2 regions of the Amycolatopsis samaneae genome follow, and region 2 is predicted to be linked to the other one. Evidence: riboswitches for the same ligand, from Rfam matches in the RefSeq annotation. Region 2 holds a riboswitch; the other holds the start of a gene.
The links. A riboswitch is a leader RNA that binds a small molecule or an ion and turns the genes downstream of it on or off. The one in region 2 is predicted to bind glycine.

Region 1 (9,754 bases), on a different contig from region 2:
CCGAGCCCGAGCCCCGCGCCGTCGAGTTCCGGCGCGCCCGCGTCCCCGGCTCCGTCAACGGCGCCGTCGGCGCCTCCGGCGACCCGGTAGCCGACGTGGTGGGAGCGGCGGTCGGGGGTCGCTCCCACCACGTCTTCCACGCGCCGACAGCAGCGGTCCGTGAATGCCACATTGAGGGATTCAGAGTCCCTCAATGTGGCATTCACGGACCTACGGGAACAGAAGGCCGGAGCCGGGGTCAGTGACCGAAGGCGCTGCGCGCGGCGTGGTCGGCCAGGAGCTGACGGCCCTTCTCGGCGTTGCGCGGCTGGCTCAGCACGTCGTAGCGGCGCGCGACCAGCTGGCTCTGCGAGACGAACCCGCGCTTGTTCGGGCTGATCGCGTAGCCGAGCGCGCCGAAGGCCAGGTTGAAGCCGATACCGGCGACGAGGCCGATGCCGATCGGGATCATGCCTGCCCCCGGGTTCAGCATGCTCAGCACCAGACCGAGGAACAGGCCGAACAGCGCGCCGGACATCGCGGCGTTGCCGAGCAGTTTGCGCCAGCTCATCCGGCCCGCGATGCGCTCCACGAGCACCGGCTCGACGCCGACGATGGTCACGTCGGTGACCGGGAAGTCGGTGCCCGCGAGGTGGTCGACCGCGCGCTGGGCCTGCTCGTACGACTCGTAGGAGCCGATCGGCCAGCCGGTGGGCATCGTGGGCAGCTGAGGACGGGCCTGCTGCGGGTTCACCGAGCTCTGCGTGAATGCTGTGGTCATCGATCTCACCTCTCTTGACCGGTACAACGTCCGAAGACGCCGGATTGGTCCCGGCCGGGCGTGATTCACAGACTCTTCTCAGCCGGACAACACGGACATTCTGACCGGTATGTCCCCGGCTCGCCACGCGTCCCCTCAAAGGTTCACATTAATACCTTTGCTCCGGTTGACCCCGTGCCAGCCGCCCGGTAGGAAGAACGCGCAAAGGATTCGGTTCAAACCTTTGGGGTGGCGGATGGCGCGGAGACAAGGCATGCTCACCCTCGACCAGCTGCGCACGCTGGTCGCCGACGGGGCGATCGACACCGTGCTCGTCGCGATGACCGACATGCAGGGCAGGCTCCAGGGCAAGCGCTGCGCCGCGGAGTACTTCCTCGAAGAGGTGGTGCCGCACGCCACCGAAGCGTGCAACTACCTGCTCGCGGTCGATGTCGAGATGAACACCGTCGACGGCTACGACCTCTCGTCGTGGCAGACCGGCTACGGCGACTTCGTGCTGCGGCCCGACTTCGACACGATGCGGCTGGTCCCATGGCAGCCGGGCACGGCGCTGGTGCTCGCCGACGTGGAGCGGGTACAGGGCGGACCGGTCGCGGTGTCGCCGCGACAGGTCCTGCGTGCCCAGCTCGACCGGCTCGCCGAACGCGGCCTCACCGCGTACGTGGGCACCGAGCTGGAGTTCATCGTCTTCGACGACAGCTACGAGACCGCGTGGGACAAGCGATACCAGGGCCTGAAGGCCGCCAATCAGTACAATGTGGACTACTCGATGCTCGGCACCGCGCGGATCGAACCGCTGCTGCGCCGCATCCGCCGCGAGATGGGCGGCGCCGGGATGTACGTCGAATCCGCCAAGGGCGAGTGCAATCCCGGCCAGCAGGAGATCGCCTTCCGCTACGCCGACGCGTTGACCACCTGCGACAACCACAGCGTCTACAAGACCGGTGCCAAGGAGATCGCCGCGCAGGAGGGCAAGAGCCTGACCTTCATGGCGAAGTACGACGAACGTGAGGGCAACTCCTGCCACATCCACCTCAGCCTGCGCGCGAAGGACGGCGCGGCGGTGCTGGCCGGTGACCGCCCGGGCGGGTTCTCGAAGCTGATGGAGCACTTCCTCGCCGGTCAGCTCGCCGGGCTGCGGGAGCTGACCTGCTTCTTCGCGCCGAACATCAACTCCTACAAGCGGTTCGCGCCCGGCAGCTTCGCGCCGACCGGCATCGCCTGGGGCACCGACAACCGCACGTGCGCGCTGCGCGTGGTCGGCCACGGCGACTCGCTGCGAGTGGAGAACCGCGTTCCCGGCGGCGACGTCAACCCGTACCTCGCGGTCGCCGCGCTCATCGCGGCGGGGCTGCACGGCATCGAGAACGAACTGCCGCTGGAGGCGGAGTTCACCGGCAACGCCTACGATTCCGCGGACCTGCCGCGGGTGCCCGCCACGCTCGGCGAGGCCATCGGGGAGTTCGCGGCGAGCGAGCTCGTCGAACGGGCCTTCGGCGACGAGGTCAAGCGGCACTACCTCAACGCGGCGAACATCGAACGCGAGGCCTTCGAGAAGGCCGTCACCGATTGGGAGCGCATCCGTGGTTTCGAGCGGCTCTAAGCCTGTCATCGGGCTGACGACGTATCTCGAGCCCGCGAGGTTCGGCGTCTGGGACACCGAGGCGGCCCTGCTGCACCGCGTCTACGTCGACTGCGTGGTGGCGGCGGGCGGGATTCCCGTGCTCCTGCCGCCGGTCGGCGACGGCCACGCCCGTCTGGTGTCCACTGTGGATGGTCTGGTGCTGACCGGCGGTGCCGACGTGGACCCGGCGCGGTACGGCCAGGAACCGCACGAGAGGACCTACACCAGGCCCGGCCGCGACACCTTCGAGTTCGGCCTGCTCGACGCGGCGATCCGGGCCGACGTCCCGGTGCTCGGCGTCTGCCGGGGACTCCAGGTGATCAGCGTCGCGCTCGGCGGCACGCTGACCCAGGACGTGCCGGAGGCGACCGGGAGCCGCGAGCACCAGCCCGCGCCCGCGACGTTCGGGACCAGCACGATCACCCTCGCGACCGGCTCGCGGGCCGCCGCGATCCTCGGCGGCGAGACGAAGGTCCAGTGCTACCACCACCAGGCCATCGACCAGCTCGGCGACGGTCTCGTCCCGGTCGGCTGGGCCGCGGACGGCACCGTCGAGGCCGCCGAGCTGCCCGGCGAGAACTTCGTGCTCGGCGTGCAGTGGCATCCCGAACAGGACACCGGCGACGTCCGGCTCTTCGCGGCCCTCGTGGCCGCCGCGAGTAAGGAAAGGTGATGGGCACCAGTTTCGATGTCATCAACCCCGCCACCGAAGAGGTGGTGCGGTCGGTCGCGCTGACCGGCGCCGAGGAGACCGACGCCGCGATCGCCCGCGCGCAGGCGGCGTTTCCCGCCTGGCGTGACGTCGCACCGGGCGATCGCGCCCGGCTGCTGCGCCGCTTCGCGGACGCCGTCGAGAGCGACATCGAGCACCTCGCCCGGCTGGAGGTCACGAACTCCGGGCATACGATCGGCAACGCGCGCTGGGAGGCGGGCAACGTCCGTGACGTCCTGAACTACTACGCCGCCGCGCCGGAACGCCTGAGCGGCCAGCAGATCCCGGTGCCGGGCGGGGTGAACGTCACCTTCCACGAGCCGCTGGGCGTCGTCGGCGTGATCGTGCCGTGGAACTTCCCGATGCCGATCGCGGGCTGGGGTTTCGCGCCCGCGCTCGCCGCCGGGAACACCGTCGTGCTGAAACCGGCCGAGCTGACGCCGCTGACCGCCATCCGGCTCGCCGAGCTGGCCCGCGAGGCGGGTATCCCCGAAGACGTCTTCCAGGTGCTGCCGGGTAAGGGATCCGTGGTGGGCCAGCGGTTCGTCGACCATCCGGCGGTGCGCAAGGTCGTGTTCACCGGGTCCACCGAGGTCGGCAAGCGGATCATGGCGGGCTGCGCGGCGCGGGTGAAGCGCGTCACGCTGGAGCTGGGCGGCAAGAACGCGAACATCGTGTTCGCCGATGCCGATCTGGAGAAGGCCGCCGCGACCGCGCCGTACGGGGTGTTCGACAACGCGGGCCAGGACTGCTGCGCCCGCTCGCTGATCCTGGTGCAGGCGTCGGTGTACGACCGGTTCATGGACCTGCTCGAACCCGCCGTGCGGGGCGTCGTGGTCGGCGACCCGGGGTCCGAGCGGACCGAGATGGGGCCGCTGATCTCCGCCGGGCACCACGCGAAGGTGTCCTCCTACGTCACGGCCGAGACGCCGGTGGCGTTCCGGGGGAGCGCGCCGGAGGGACCCGGCTTCTGGTTCGCGCCGACCGTCGTCACCCCGCCGAACCTCCAGGATCCCCTGGCCGCGGACGAGATCTTCGGGCCCGTGGTCGCCGTCGTCCCGTTCGCCGAGGAGTCCGACGCGGTGACCATGGCCAACCACACCGAGTACGGCCTGTCCGGGTCGATCTGGACCCGCGACGTGGGCCGCGCGTTCCGCGTCGCCCGCGGCGTCGAGGCGGGGAACCTCTCGGTCAACTCCCACTCGTCGGTGCGGTACTGGACGCCGTTCGGCGGATTCAAGCAGTCCGGCCTCGGCCGCGAACTGGGCCCGGACGCCGCGACGGCGTTCACCGAGACCAAGAACGTCTTTCTGAGCACGGAGGAATAGGGATGGTGCAGCGTTTCGAGGGCCGCGTCGCGGTGATCACCGGCGGGGCCGGCGGGATCGGGCTCGCGTCCGCGCGCCGCCTGGCCAGCGAGGGCGCGAAGGTCGTCATCGCCGACGTCGCGCCGGAGCCGGGCGAGGCGGCCGCCGACGAGGTCGGCGGGGCGTTCGTGCGGACCGACGTCACCGACGCCGAGCAGGTCGAGGCCCTGTTCCAGAGCACGGTCGACCGGTTCGGCTCGGTCGACGTCGCGTTCAACAACGCCGGGATCTCACCGCCGGAGGACGATTCGATCCTCACCACCGGCATCGAGGCGTGGCAACGGGTCCAACAGGTCAACCTGACCTCGGTATACCTGTGCTGCAAGGCCGTCCTGCCGCACATGCAACGCCAGGGGAAGGGCTCGATCATCAACACCGCGTCGTTCGTCGCGGTCATGGGCGCGGCGACCTCGCAGATCTCCTACACCGCGTCCAAGGGCGGGGTGCTCGCGATGAGCCGTGAGCTGGGCGTCCAGTTCGCGCGCGAGAACATCCGCGTCAACGCGCTGTGCCCCGGCCCGGTGAACACCCCGCTGCTCAAGGAACTGTTCGCCAAGGACCCCGAACGGGCAGCGCGGCGGCTCGTGCACGTCCCGATCGGCCGCTTCGCCGAGCCGGAGGAGATCGCCGCCGCCGTCGCGTTCCTGGCCAGCGACGACGCCAGCTTCGTCACCGCGTCCCAGTTCCTCGTCGACGGCGGCATCTCCGGCGCCTACGTCACCCCGCTGTAACGGCGATCTCGCGTGATCCGACGGCGACCTGGCGTGATCAGACGGAGATCTCGCGTGATCGGGCGGGGACCCCGGCCAATCACGCGAGATCGCCGCTCAATCACATGAGGTCGCCGTTCAATCACGTGAGAACGCCGGTGTGGTGTGGGCGGGGAGAAGTGGACGGGGGGTGAAGCCGCCGGGTACGGTATGCGCGACAACTACAGATCGGGCCGTCGAGCCGGAGCGGGAGAGCCCTCACGAACGTGGTGAGGCACCGAAGGAGCAAACTCCCCGGAATCTCTCAGGTACCCACTACCGCTTCGTGCGAGGCCACTCTGGAAAGCAGGCGTACCCACGCCTCACCCAAGGTGAAAGCTGTGCTGTGTTCGATCAAGCACGGACAGTGAAACTCTCAGGTGCCATGACAGAGGGGGAGTTCCAGCGCACCGGTCTACCCTGTGCCCGGCCCGAGGAGCTCCCCATCACTTCGACATCATTCGACGCCCGCCACATCGGCCCCTCCGCGGCCGAACAGGCCAAGATGCTGGCCGAGTGCGGGTACGGCAGCCTGGACGCGCTGGTCGCCGCCGCCGTGCCGTCCGCCATCCGCGCCACCCACGGCCTCGACCTTCCCCCCGCCGCGTCCGAAGAGGACGCCACCGCCGAACTGCGCGCCCTCGCCGCGCGTAACCGGCCGATGACGCAGATGATCGGCCTCGGCTACCACGACACGGTGACCCCGCCGGTGATCCGCCGCAACGTGCTGGAGAACCCGGCCTGGTACACCGCCTACACGCCGTACCAGCCGGAGATCTCGCAGGGCAGGCTCGAAGCCCTCCTCAACTTCCAGACCATGGTCGCCGACCTGACCGGCCTGGCCACCGCGAACGCCTCCCTGCTCGACGAGGGCACCGCCGTCGCGGAGGCCGTCACGCTCATGCGCCGCGCCTCCAAGGCGAAGTCGAACGTCGTCGTGCTCGACGCCGAATGCCTGCCGCAGACGATCGCGGTGGTCCGCACCCGCGCCGAGGCGCTGGGCATCGAGGTCCAGGTCCGCGACCTGCTGACCGGGCTGCCCGAGGAGTTCTTCGGCGTCGTCGTCCAGTACCCCGGCGCGTCCGGCGTGCTGCGCGGCCCCGGCTTCTACCACGCGATCTCGGGTTCGGCGAAGGCCGCGGGCGCGCTGTTCACCGTCGCCGCGGACCTGCTCGCGCTGACGCTGATCACCTCGCCGGGCGAGTTCGGTGCCGACGTCGCGGCCGGGTCGACGCAGCGTTTCGGCGTCCCGCTCGGCTACGGCGGCCCGCACGCCGGGTACCTGTCCGTCCGAAGTGGACTGGAGCGGTCGCTGCCCGGCCGCCTGGTCGGGGTCTCGGTCGACGCCGACGGCAACTCGGCCTACCGTCTCGCGTTGCAGACCCGTGAGCAGCACATCCGCCGCGAGAAGGCGACGTCCAACATCTGCACCGCGCAGGTGCTGCCCGCCGTGCTCGCCGCGATGTACGCCGTCTACCACGGCCCGGACGGGCTCAAGCGCATCGCGACGCGCGTCCACGAACTGGCCGCCGGGTTCGCGAACGCGCTGCGAAAGGGCGGCGTCGAGGTCGTGCACGAGGGCTTCTTCGACACCGTCGTCGCCCGGGTGCCCGGGAAGGCCGCGGAAATCCACGCCGCCGCGCGGGAAAGCGGTGTCAACCTCGGCCACGTCGACGCCGACCACGTCCGCGTCGCCTGCGACGAGGTCACCCGGCCGGACATCCTCGCGAAGGTGCTGCGGGCGTTCGGGATCGAGGCCGTCGAGACCACTGTGGATGGTGGCGAGGCCCTGCCGAAGGGGATCGCCCGCGAGAGCGGCTACCTGGGCCACGAGGTCTTCGGCGCGCACCGGTCCGAGACGGCGATGCTGCGCTACCTGCGCCGGCTGTCCGATCAGGACTACGCGCTCGACCGCGGCATGATCCCGCTCGGCTCGTGCACGATGAAGCTCAACGCCACCACCGAGATGGAGCCGATCAGCTGGCGCGAGTTCGCGGGTATCCACCCGTTCGCGCCCGCCGGGGACGCCGAGGGCTACCACCTGCTCGTCGAGCAGCTGGCCGGCTGGCTGGCCGAGGTCACCGGCTACGACAAGGTGTCGCTGCAGCCGAACGCGGGCAGCCAGGGCGAGCTCGCCGGGCTCCTCGCGATCCGCGCCTACCACCGCGCCAACGGCGACGAGGGCCGCGACGTCTGCCTGATCCCGTCGTCCGCGCACGGCACCAACGCCGCCTCCGCGGTGCTCGCCGGGATGCGCGTGGTCGTGGTCAAGTGCACCGCCGAGGGCAACGTCGACCTCGACGACCTCCAGTCCAAGGTGGACGCGCACGCCGACACCCTCGCCGCGATCATGGTCACCTACCCGTCCACCCACGGCGTGTACGAGCACGGCATCGAGCGGCTCGCCAAGATCGTGCACGACGGCGGCGGACAGGTCTATGTGGACGGTGCGAACCTCAACGCGCTGCTGGGCCTTGCCAAGCCGGGCGAGTTCGGCGGCGACGTCTCGCACCTGAACCTGCACAAGACGTTCTGCATCCCGCACGGCGGTGGCGGCCCCGGCGTCGGCCCGGTCGCGGTGCGCGCGCACCTCGCGCCCTACCTGCCCAACCACCCGCTGCTGGAGGCCGCGGGCCCGGACACCGGCGTCGGCCCGATCAGCGCCGCGCCCTACGGTTCGGCCTCGATCCTGCCGATCTCCTGGGCCTACGTCCGGATGATGGGCGCGCCCGGCCTCACCGCGGCCACCGAGGTCGCGGTGCTCGCCGCGAACTACGTCGCCGCGCGGCTCGGCCCGCACTACCCGGTGCTCTACACCGGGCAGGACGGCCTCGTCGCCCACGAATGCATCCTCGACCTGCGCGGGATCACCAAGGAAACCGGCGTCACCGTCGACGACGTCGCGAAGCGCCTGATCGACTACGGCTTCCACGCGCCGACGATGTCGTTCCCGGTCGCGGGCACGCTGATGGTCGAGCCGACCGAGAGCGAGGACCTCACCGAGATCGACCGGTTCTGCGACGCGATGATCGCCATCCGTGAGGAGATCGACGGCGTCGCCCAGGGCCGCTGGACCGCGGCGGACAGCCCGCTGCGGGGCGCCCCGCACACCGCGGGCGCGCTGGTCGGCGAGTGGGACAAGCCGTATGACCGCGAACTCGCGGTGTTCCCCGCCGGGGTTTCCCGCAAGACGAAGTACTGGCCGCCGGTGCGCCGGATCGACGGTGCCCACGGCGACCGCAACCTCGTCTGCTCCTGCCCGCCCCTCAACGCTTACGAAGGCTGAACCCGTGTCGAAGGAAACCTCCCTGCACGAAGTCCACAAGGGACTCGGTGCGCTGTTCACCGATTTCGCGGGCTGGTCGATGCCCGTCCGCTACAGCAGCGAACTGGCCGAGCACAAGGCCGTGCGCACCGCGGCCGGGCTGTTCGACCTCTCGCACATGGCGGAGATCGACGTCACCGGCCCGCAGGCCGCGGCGACGCTGGACTACGCGCTGGTGGGCAACCTGTCCGGCGTCAAGCCGGGCCGCGCCCGCTACACGATGATCTGCGACGCCGAGGGCGGCGTGCTCGACGACTTGGTCGTCTACCGGCTCGCCGACGAGAAGTTCATGGTGGTGGCGAACGCGGGCAACGCGGACGTCGTCGCCGAAGCGCTGGCCGAGCGGGTCGCCGGGTTCGACGCGGTGGTCGACAACCGCTCCGAAGACGTCGCGCTGATCGCCGTCCAGGGCCCGAACGCGGTGGCGATCCTCCGCTCGGTCACCGACGCGGACCTGGACTCGCTGAAGTACTACGCGAGCGTCCCGGCCACGGTGAAGGGGCACGACGTCCTCCTGGCCCGCACCGGCTACACCGGCGAGGACGGCTTCGAGCTGTTCGTCCCGGCCGCCGAGGCACCGGAGTTGTGGCGGATCCTGACCGAGGCGGGCCAGCCGCACGGGCTGCTCCCGGCCGGTCTCGCCTGCCGCGACACGCTGCGGCTCGAAGCGGGAATGCCGTTGTACGGCAACGAACTCAGCCGCGCGCTGAACCCGTTCGCGGCCGGGCTCGGCCGGGTCGTGAAGTTCGAGAAGCCCGGCGACTTCGTCGGGAAAGCCGCCTTGGAGGAGCTGGCGAAGGCTGACGTCCCGCGCGTGCGGGTCGGCCTCAAGGGCGCCGGGCGCCGCGCCCCGCGCCACGGGTACAAGGTGCTGGCGGGCGAGACCGAGATCGGCGAGGTCACCAGCGGCGCGCTGTCGCCGACGCTGGGCTTCCCGGTCGCCATGGCCTACGTCGACCGCGCGCACAGCGAGCCCGGCACCCAGCTTTCCGTCGACATCCGCGGGCGGGTCGAGCCCGTCGAGGTCGTCGCCCTCCCGTTCTACAAGCGCTCCTGACGGCCCTGACCACCCGGGTTTCGTCGGCTCCACCGAAAGGCTTTGTCATGACCAGCATTCCCCAGGAACTGTCCTACACCAAGGATCACGAGTGGCTGAGCGTCGCCGACGGCGTCGCCACGGTCGGGATCACCGCCTTCGCCGCCGAGTCGCTCGGCGA
Region 2 (9,754 bases):
GAGATCATCCCGTGGTGGGTCGTGGTGCCGCTCGTCCTGCGCGAGCTGGTGCTCGGTGTCTGCGTGCTGCTGCTGCGGCGGCGCGGGTTCGCCCCGCCCGAGGTCACCTACATCGGCAAGGGCGCGACGTTCGTGCTGATGTACGCGTTCCCGTTCCTGCTGCTCACCCAGGGTGGTTCGGACATCGCCGCGATCGCTCGGCCGATCGGGTACGCCTTCACCATCTGGGGTGGCGTCCTCTACGTCTGGTCCGGCGTGCTGTACGTCGTCCAGGCCGCCCGCGCCCTGCGCGCGGCCCCGACCGGCTGAGGGCGAGGCCGTTCGGGGGGAGTGGCGGGCGCCGCCGCGGGCCTGGTGGAACACTTGTGCGCGACGAGATCGTTAGTGAGGGCACCAGAAAGGGGAGCGGCGTTGTCCACTCCGGAAGAGCTGCGCTACACCGAGGAACACGAGTGGGTCGCCACGCGCGAGGGCACGCTGGTGCGGGTGGGTATCACCGAGTACGCGCAGGAACAGCTCGGTGACGTGGTGTTCGTCGACCTGCCCTCGGTGGGCAAGCAGCTCGGCGCCGGGGACGCCTTCGGCGAGGTGGAGTCCACCAAGAGCGTTTCGGAGCTGTTCGCGCCGGTCGCCGGCGAGGTCGTCGCGGTCAACGAGGCGGTGTCCCAGTCGCCCGAGCTGATCAACAGCGACCCCTACGGCGAGGGCTGGCTGATCGAGATCCGGCTGGACGACCCGGCCGGGCTGGAAGCGCTGCTCGAAGCCGAGGCCTACCAGGCGCTCATCCAGGGCTGAAACCCTTTCACGCGAGGGGTTCCCGCTGGCCGTGGCGTTCCCGCGGCCGATAGAGGGAGCCCCGAGCCGGAGAATCGATCAGACACGGTACGTTGAGCGCTACACGTTCTTTGAGTACTGGCAACATCATGTGTGAGGAGAGAGCTCAGGTGAGCACGAACGACGGGCCCGGCGTTCCCCCGGAGCAGTCTCCGGAGCGGACCTCTGTCTTCCGGGCCGACTTCCTGGCCGACGTGGAAGGCCATGAGCCCGCGCCGGCCGCCGAGGCGCCGGTACAGGGCGTCGACGCCCTGCCGCCGGGTTCGGCACTGCTGGTCGTGAAGCGGGGCCCCAACGCGGGGTCGCGGTTCCTGCTCGACCGGGACACCACCAGCGCCGGACGGCACCCGGACAGCGACATCTTCCTGGACGACGTCACCGTCTCCCGCCGGCACGCCGAGTTCCGGCGTGAGGGTGGCGAGTTCGTCGTCATCGACGTGGGCAGCCTGAACGGCACCTACGTCAACCGCGAGCCGGTCGACCAGGCGGTGCTGGCCGGTGGCGACGAGGTGCAGATCGGGAAGTTCCGCCTGGTCTTCCTGACCGGACCGGGGCACGGTGGCCAGGGGGCATAGTGACGGCGGCCGGGCGGCCCGATCGCTCTTCGGCACAGCGCGACGGGTTGAGCATCGGGGCGGTACTGGCGCAGCTGCGCGATGACTTCCCCGATGTCACCATCTCCAAGATCCGGTTCCTCGAGGCGGAAGGCCTGGTCCAGCCGGGCCGGACGCCCTCGGGATACCGGCAGTTCGCCGCGGCGGACGTGGAGCGCCTGAGGTTCGTGCTGTCCGCCCAGCGGGATCACTACCTCCCGTTGAAGGTCATCAAGGAACAGCTGGACGCGGCCGACCGGGGCGCCGAGCCCGCACCGGGCGCGCCCCGGTTGCCGCGCAAGCTGGTCCCGATCGACGCCCCCGCCGACCCCGGCGGGCTGCCCGGCCCGGACGACTTCGCGTCCGGCCGGGATCTCCGGCTGACCCAGGAGGAGCTGCTGGAGCAGGCCGCCATCGACGAGGCCACCCTCGCCGAGCTGCGGCAGTACGGTCTCGTCCGGCCGGGGCCCTCGGGTTTCTACGATCCCGGCGCGGTCCAGATCGCGCGCACCGTGCGGGCGATGACCGAATTCGGTATCGAGCCGAGACATCTGCGTGCCTTCCGCGCCGCGGCCGACCGCGAGGTCGGCTTGCTGGAACAGATCGTGACCCCGGTGTACCGGCATCGTGACGCCGACGCGAAAGCAAGGGCCGACGAGGTGGTTCGCGAGCTCGCGGCGCTGTCGGTGACCCTGCACACCCTGCTTGTGAAAGCGGGAATCCGCGGCGTCACCGGTGGTTGAGACCCGAGCGGGGCGCGCGGGCGCCGAGAACCCCTGCGACGCCGGATGTCAATGCCTGAATGTTGGCCACCCAATGCCGTACCGTGAGAGCAGGGTTTGCCCCGCGCGAACCGAGAAAGTCCGCCACTAGCGAGCACAGCGCTCGGATCACGGGTAGCGTCGAGGATGTCGGCGCCGACGCCGGGACAGCGTTGCGGCCCGTGCGCACGAGAGGAGGCGAAGCCCGATGAGCGAGATGCGCGTCGTCGGCGTGCGGGTGGAGCTACCCGCCAATCAGCCGATCTTGTTGCTGCGGGAGACCGAAGGCGAACGGTACCTGCCGATCTGGATCGGCTCGGTCGAAGCCACCGCCATCGCCTTGGAGCAACAAGGAGTCCGCCCCGCCCGCCCGCTCACCCATGACCTGCTGAAAGAGGTCATCGGAGCGCTCGGCAGGGAACTCGAGCAGGTCGTCATCACCGACCTCAAGGAAGGCACGTTCTTCGCCGAGCTCGTCTTCGACGGCGACATCAGGGTCTCCGCCCGCCCGAGCGACTCCGTCGCGCTCGCGCTGCGGATCGGTGTCCCCATCCACGCCGTCGACGCCGTCCTCGAGGAAGCCGGCCTGATCATCCCGGACGAGCAGGAGGACGAGGTCGAGAAGTTCCGCGAGTTCCTCGACTCCGTCTCCCCGGAAGACTTCCGCGGCGCCGACACCTGACCGGTGTGGCCCCGTCCAGCACGGGCCGCGCTCGCGCCCATCGATTCCGATGAGCGCGAACGCGGCCCGTTGTCATGGTCCCGCCTTCTTCCCGATCGCTCACTTCGCGGCGGGAGCCGTGGCGCGTTCGAAAAGGTCGGCCAGCTCCCGGCCGTAGCGGTCGATGTCGAGCGTGGGATCCGCCTTGAACTGGGCCGCGACGCCGTCGATCGCCTGGGCGATGGACATCGCCATCACGTCCGGGGCGAAGTCGCCGAAGGCGCCCTCGGCCTGGCCCTGCTTCAGCTGCCGGTACACGGCCCCCACCCGGAGGTCGTTCAGTACCGGCCCGGCCATCGTCCAGCCGTCCTCGTCCTCGGCGTTCGCCGTCATCTCGGTCAGTACCCGCACGCAGTCCGGGTAGTCGCGCAGGAACGCCACCGAGGTCTCGATGTGCGCCCGCAGGTTCCCGGCGCGGTCCGCGGCGCCGACCCGGCCTTCGGTCCGCTCCGCGAGGAAGTTGGTCTTCGTCTCGATCACTGTGCTCAGCACCGCCTGCATCAGCCCGGCCTTGCTGGTGAAGTGGTACGAGATGAGCCGGGTGCTGCTGAGCCCGGCACGCTCCTTGATACGGGCGAACGTCGTCTTCCGGTACCCGACCTGGGCCATCGTCGCGATCGTGGCTCCGATGATCTGCGCTCGGCGGGCGGCCTCGGTCACCGAGAGGCCCAGTTCCGCCTGCGTGTCCGTGTTTACTTGCATGAGTAAAAATTAACACAGCTGAGTAAAACTGTCCAGTATCGGCCCGCCACCCGTCCGCTGCCCGATCGCTCGTACGGCGAACGGACTAAAGCCTCAAGACGAACTTGAGGCCAGCCGCGCGTCGCGTTGACCGGCACCTTGCATGCGCTTACCGTCAAAGGCGGTAAATCGCCACGATGTGATTCGACGCGACGCGATGTTTCGCGGGCGCGGGGTTCGTGGCGGTTCATCCCGGCCGGTCCACTCCTGGGTCCGACCGGCTTGTCGTTCGCCGGCCGCCAGGTCGGGCGAGGGGAGGCACGCGTGGTCGAGGCTGGTCCTGAGAAACAGCCTGTTCAGGTCGCCGGCGGTGAGCAGGGCGAACTGTTCCCCGACGCCTCGCTCCCGGACGAACTGGTCGGCTACCGGGGCCCCGCCGCCTGTCAGATCGCCGGGATCACCTACCGGCAGCTCGACTACTGGGCCAGGACGAAGCTGGTGGCGCCGAGCATCCGCACCGCCCACGGTTCGGGTTCGCAGCGGCTGTACTCGTTCAAGGACATCCTCGTCCTGAAGGTCGTGAAGCGTTTACTGGACACCGGGGTCTCGCTGCAGAACATCCGGGTCGCGGTCGACCACCTGCGGGTCCGCGGAGTGCGTGATCTGGCGAAGGTGACCCTGTTCTCCGACGGCACCACGGTCTACGAGTGCACCTCGCCGGAGGAGATCGTCGATCTGCTCCAGGGCGGCCAGGGCGTCTTCGGCATCGCGGTCAGCGGTGCCATGCAGGAGATCAGCGGCACGATCCACGAGTTCCCCGCCGAGCGCGCCGACGGCGGCGAGATCGAGCCGATGGTCCCCGACGAGCTGACACAGCGGCGCAACGCGCGTCGCACCGGGTGATCACGACCCCCGGGTGACGGCAGGGTAGGCTCTGTCCCGCGGTCGACGAATCCGCGCGGGAGAGTCCGAGCCGTCAACAACCTTGAGCTCGGCGCCGAAGGAGCAAGTCCTCCCCGGAACCTCTCAGGCACCCTGGACCGCGCGGACGAGACGCCTCTGGAAAGTGGGTCACCAGGACACAGCCTGGTGACTCCGCCGAAGGTGCAAGCCCGGCTCAACACACGGGTGAAACTCTCAGGCGCCTGCGGGCACGGACAGAGTGGGGAGGAGTTCTTCGGGGTTGGGCGAGCCCTGCTCGCGGCACGCGCTCGCCGGACCCCTCCGGAGTATCTTGTGGGGAGCGACCCCCACACCCCCGCCAGTGGGGGTTGGGCGAGCCCTGCTCGCGGCACGCGCTCGCCTGAACCCTCCGGAGTGTCTTGTGGGGGTGCAACCCCCACACCCCGCCCGGCGGGCTTCGCCCCCGGACCCCCGCCGTGGTCGCCTTCCTGCCGGTCCTGCGTCTTCAGGAGGCCAACCGTGGTCACCTTCAGTTCTAGAGTCTGGTTGGGCAGGCACGGCCTTTCGGAGGAGGCAGCCATGGAACCGTCGCTTGCCGAGCTGGAGGCTGGAATTCCCTTCGCTGACCGGCACATCGGGCCCGGTCCCGAAGAACTCGCCCATATCCTTGACGTGGTGGGCGTGGCCTCGCTCGACGAGCTCGCCGAACGCGCCGTTCCCGCCTCTTTGCGGGACTCGGCTCGGCCTCCGGAGCTGCCGCCCGCCGCGACCGAAAGCCAGGCACTGGCCGAACTCCGCGCACTCGCCGCGCGCAACCGGCCGATGATCCAGATGATCGGCCTCGGCTACCACGACACCGTCACGCCGCCGGTGATCCGCCGGAACCTCTTCGAGAATCCCGCCTGGTACACCGCCTACACGCCCTATCAGCCCGAGATCTCCCAGGGCAGGCTGGAAGCGCTGCTCAACTTCCAGACGATGATCGCGGACCTCACCGGGCTGCCCGTCGCCAACGCGTCGCTGCTCGACGAGGCGACCGCCGCGGCGGAGGCGATGACGCTGGTCCGCCGCGCCGGGAACCCGCGGTCCGCCCGCTTCGTCGTCGACGAGGACACGCTGCCCCAGACCATCGCGGTGCTGCGTACCCGCGCCGAGCCGCTCGGTATCGAGCTGGTGGTCGCCGACCTCTCCCAGGGCATCACCGGCCTCGGCCTCGGCGGGGACTTCTTCGGGATCCTGCTGAGCTGTCCCGGCGCCTCGGGCGCGGTGCGCGAGCTGGCGCCGGTGATCGCCGAGGCGAAAGCGCTCGGCGCCGCCGTGGTCGTGGCCGCCGACCCGCTCGCACTGACCCTCCTGCCCCCGCCGGGGGAACTCGGCGCCGACGTCGCGATCGGCTCGGTGCAGCGCTTCGGCGTCCCGATGGGCTTCGGCGGGCCGCACGCCGCGTACCTCGCCGTGCGCGCCGGGCTGGAGCGGCAGCTGCCGGGCAGGCTCGTCGGCGTCTCGGTGGACGCCGACGGCGCGCGGGCCTACCGGCTGGCGTTGCAGACCCGCGAACAGCACATCCGGCGGGAGAAGGCGACGTCGAACATCTGCACCGCACAGGTGCTGCTCGCGGTGATGGCCTCGATGTACGCGGTCCACCACGGTCCGGACGGACTGCGGGCGATCGCGCGCCGCGCGCACCGGATGGCGACGGTGTTCGCCGCCGGGCTCGCCGAAGGCGGCGTGGAGATGCGTCACGGCGAGTTCTTCGACACCGTGATCGCGGTCGTGCCCGGCCGTGCCGCGGCGGTCGTGGCGGCGGCTCGTGACCTCGGGGTCAACCTCCGGCTGGTGGACGCCGACCACGTCGGCGTCGCCTGCGACGAGACCACGACCCGTGAACGGCTTTCGCTGGTGTGGAAGGCTTTCGGCGTCAGTGTGTCCGATGTGGACTCGCTGGACGCGGACACCGCGGACGCGCTGCCCGTGCCGCTGCGGCGGACGGGGGACTACCTGACCCACCCGGTGTTCCACGCGTACCGTTCGGAAACCGCGTTGCTGCGCTACCTGCGGACGCTGGCGGACCGGGACGTGGCGCTTGACCGGAGCATGATCCCGCTCGGGTCCTGCACCATGAAGCTCAACGCCGCCGCGGAGATGGAACCGGTGAGCTGGCCGGAGTTCGCCGGCCTGCACCCGTTCGCGCCCGCCGGGGACGCCGCCGGGCTGCTGTCCGTGGTGTCCGATGTGGAGGGCTGGCTCGCCGCGATCACCGGCTACGACGCGGTGTCGTTGCAGCCGAACGCGGGCAGCCAGGGTGAGTTCGCGGGGCTGCTGGCGATCCGGGCCTATCACCGCTCACGGGGTGAGGGCGCCCGCGAGGTCTGCCTGATCCCGGCCAGCGCGCACGGCACCAACGCGGCCAGCGCGGTGCTGGCCGGGATGCGGGTGGTGGTCGTGCGCTGCGACGAGCGCGGCGACATCGACCTCGCGCATCTTCGGTCCACTGTGGACGAGCACGCGGCGGACCTCGCGGCGATCATGATCACCTACCCGTCCACGCACGGCGTCTACGAGGACACCGTCGGCGAGGTCTGCGCAGTGGTGCACGACGCGGGCGGCCAGGTGTACGTGGACGGGGCGAACCTCAACGCACTCATCGGGCTGGCGCAATTCGGCCGGTTCGGCGCGGACGTCTCGCATCTCAACCTGCACAAGACCTTCTGCATCCCGCACGGCGGAGGCGGGCCGGGCGTCGGCCCGATCGGCGTGCGGGCACACCTCGCGCCGTTCCTGCCGAACCACCCGCTGCAGCCCGCCGCCGGTCCGGCCACCGGGATCGGCCCGGTCAGCGCGGCACCGTGGGGCAGCGCGTCGATCCTGCCGATCACGTGGGCCTACGTGCGGATGATGGGCGGCGAGGGCCTGCGCCGCGCCACCCTGACCGCGGTGGCCACCGCGAACTACGTCGCCCGCCGTCTCGGCGCGCACTACCCGGTGCTCTACGCGGGACACGACGGGCTCGTCGCCCACGAGTGCATCCTCGACCTGCGCGGGATCACGAAACGCACCGGTGTCACGGTGGACGACGTCGCGAAGCGGCTCGCGGACTACGGCCTGCACGCGCCGACGATGTCCTTCCCGGTCGCGGGCACCCTGATGGTTGAGCCCACCGAGAGCGAGGACCTCGGCGAACTCGACCGGTTCTGCGCCGCGATGATCGCGATCCGCGGCGAGATCGACCGGGTGGCGGCGGGGGAGTGGCCCCTGGAGGACAGCCCGCTCCGCAACGCCCCGCACACCGCCCGCTGTGTCACCGGCGAGTGGAACCGCCCGTATTCCCGTGAGCTGGCGGTGTTCCCCGCCGGCCACCCGGCCACGAAGGTGTGGCCACCGGTGCGCCGCATCGACGGCGCGGCCGGTGACCGTAACCTCGTCTGCTCCTGCCCACCCCCGGACGCCTTCGCGGACTGACCGCGAGTTCGTCAGCCGGGCTGCTTGTCCAGGAAGCCGTACACCTTCGCGATCCGGCCACCCGTCAGCTCGACGACGTCGAATCCGATGACCACCGGCTCCTCGGCGCCGGGTGCGCCGAGGTACCACTGGAACCGGGCGAGGTCGTGGTGCGCGTCGGCCTCGGCGGGCAGGCTGAACACCAGCCCGGCGAACTGCGCCTGCGCCCCGCCGATGAAGCCGTCGATGCCGTCGTGGCCCTCCACCGCGGCCAGCGGGTCGGTGTAGCGGGCGTCCTCGGTGAAGACCTCGGCGACCAGCGCACGCCGGGCGGCGGCGTCGGTTTCGTTCCACACGGCGATGTACTGCTCGACGACGCGCTGGACGTCCGACATGGGATCCCTCTTTTCGTTACCGGACAACGCTTTCGTCGTCCTCGATGACGCAAAGCCTGCCCGGTGCGGGTGCGGCGCGTCGATTACCCGGGAGGTAATGGCGGCGCCGCGGCCCGCCCCGTAGCGTCGGCGCCGTGACTACTCCCGTGAAGGTGGGCGAGCTGCTGCGGCAGTGGCGGGACCGCCGCCGCGTCAGCCAGCTCGACCTGGCGATCTCGGCGGACATCTCGACCCGTCATCTGAGCTTCGTGGAAACGGGCCGATCCCGGCCGAGCCGCGACATGGTGCTGCGGCTCGGCGAGCATCTCGACGTACCGCTGCGGGAACGCAACCAGCTGCTGCTGGCGGCCGGATACGCGCCCGTGTACGGCGAGAGCGAACTCGGTGACCCCGACCTGGCGGCGGTCCGCGAAGCGGTCCGGCTGCTGCTGAAGGGGCACGAGCCCTACCCGGCCGCGGTCCTGGACCGGACGTGGAACCTCGTGGACGCGAACGCGAGCCTGGGGATCTTCACCGACCGGGTGGCGCCCGAACTGCTGGCGCCGCCGGTGAACGTGCTGCGGGCGACGCTGCACCCGGACGGGATGGCGCCGTACGTGCTCAACCTGGGGGAGTGGCGGGCCCATCTGCTGGGCAGGCTGCGCGGGCAGGTCACGCGGACGGCCGACCCGGCCCTCGCCGATCTGCTGGCGGAGCTGAACGGCTACCCGTGCGAGCAGCCCGCGCCCGAGGTGGAGGTGCCCGGTCCCGGCGACATCTTCGTCCCGCTGCGTTTCCGCCACCGGGACACCGAGCTGACCTTCTTCAGCACCGTGGCCACCTTCGGCACACCGCTGGACGTGACCGTCGCGGAACTGGTCATCGAGTCCTTCTTCCCGGCGAATCCGGCCACCACGGCATATCTGCGCGACCAGGCCGGCGACGGAGTGGGATGATCGGGCCCGGAAGTCCGTGCGGCACGCGATGCCGCCGCATCCGACGACGCAGTGAGGAACAGCCCTTCATGGCCATGCCGCCCCTGCTCACCCTGACCGACGACGTCCGCATCCCGCAGCTCGGTTTCGGTGTCTGGCGGGTTCCTGCCGCGGACACCACGAAGGTGGTCCGCACCGCGATCGAGGCCGGTTACCGCAGCATCGACACCGCCGCGGCCTACGGCAACGAGGCCGAGGTCGGCGCCGCCATCGCCGACTGCGGTCTGCCCCGGGAGGACCTGTTCGTCACCACGAAGCTGTGGAACGCCGACCACGGCTACGACGCGGCCCTGCGCGGGTTCGACCGGAGCATGGCCGCGCTCGGGCTGGACCGGCTCGACCTCTACCTCATCCACTGGCCGTTGCCGAAACGCGGCACCGCGGTGGAGACCTGGCGGGCGCTGGTGAAACTGCGCGACGACGGCCGCGTCCGCGCGATCGGCGTGTCGAACTT

Region 1: linked by a shared signal. The riboswitch ahead of gcvP (aminomethyl-transferring glycine dehydrogenase) and the one ahead of gcvP (aminomethyl-transferring glycine dehydrogenase) in region 2 are both predicted to bind glycine.

Annotation. Positions count from the first base shown of each region.
Region 1 covers NZ_BAABHG010000003.1:448,322-458,075, forward strand. The annotation lists gene ABD987_RS09190 (DUF1700 domain-containing protein) at 1-90, shown strand, start outside; gene ABD987_RS09195 (YflT domain-containing protein) at 239-760, opposite strand; gene ABD987_RS09200 (glutamine synthetase family protein) at 996-2,363, shown strand; gene ABD987_RS09205 (gamma-glutamyl-gamma-aminobutyrate hydrolase family protein) at 2,344-3,057, shown strand; gene ABD987_RS09210 (aldehyde dehydrogenase family protein) at 3,057-4,424, shown strand; gene ABD987_RS09215 (3-oxoacyl-ACP reductase) at 4,427-5,194, shown strand; glycine riboswitch at 5,411-5,504, shown strand; gene gcvP (aminomethyl-transferring glycine dehydrogenase) at 5,658-8,498, shown strand; gene gcvT (glycine cleavage system aminomethyltransferase GcvT) at 8,503-9,594, shown strand; gene gcvH (glycine cleavage system protein GcvH) at 9,642-9,754, shown strand, end outside.
Region 2 covers NZ_BAABHG010000005.1:159,836-169,589, forward strand. The annotation lists gene clsA (cardiolipin synthase ClsA) at 1-309, shown strand, start outside; gene gcvH (glycine cleavage system protein GcvH) at 412-795, shown strand; gene garA (glycogen accumulation regulator GarA) at 945-1,409, shown strand; gene ftsR (transcriptional regulator FtsR) at 1,409-2,170, shown strand; gene ABD987_RS14380 (bifunctional nuclease family protein) at 2,397-2,870, shown strand; gene ABD987_RS14385 (TetR/AcrR family transcriptional regulator) at 2,970-3,611, opposite strand; gene ABD987_RS14390 (MerR family transcriptional regulator) at 3,915-4,493, shown strand; glycine riboswitch at 4,540-4,643, shown strand; gene gcvP (aminomethyl-transferring glycine dehydrogenase) at 5,073-7,952, shown strand; gene ABD987_RS14400 (nuclear transport factor 2 family protein) at 7,964-8,326, opposite strand; gene ABD987_RS14405 (helix-turn-helix domain-containing protein) at 8,461-9,261, shown strand; gene ABD987_RS14410 (aldo/keto reductase) at 9,330-9,754, shown strand, end outside.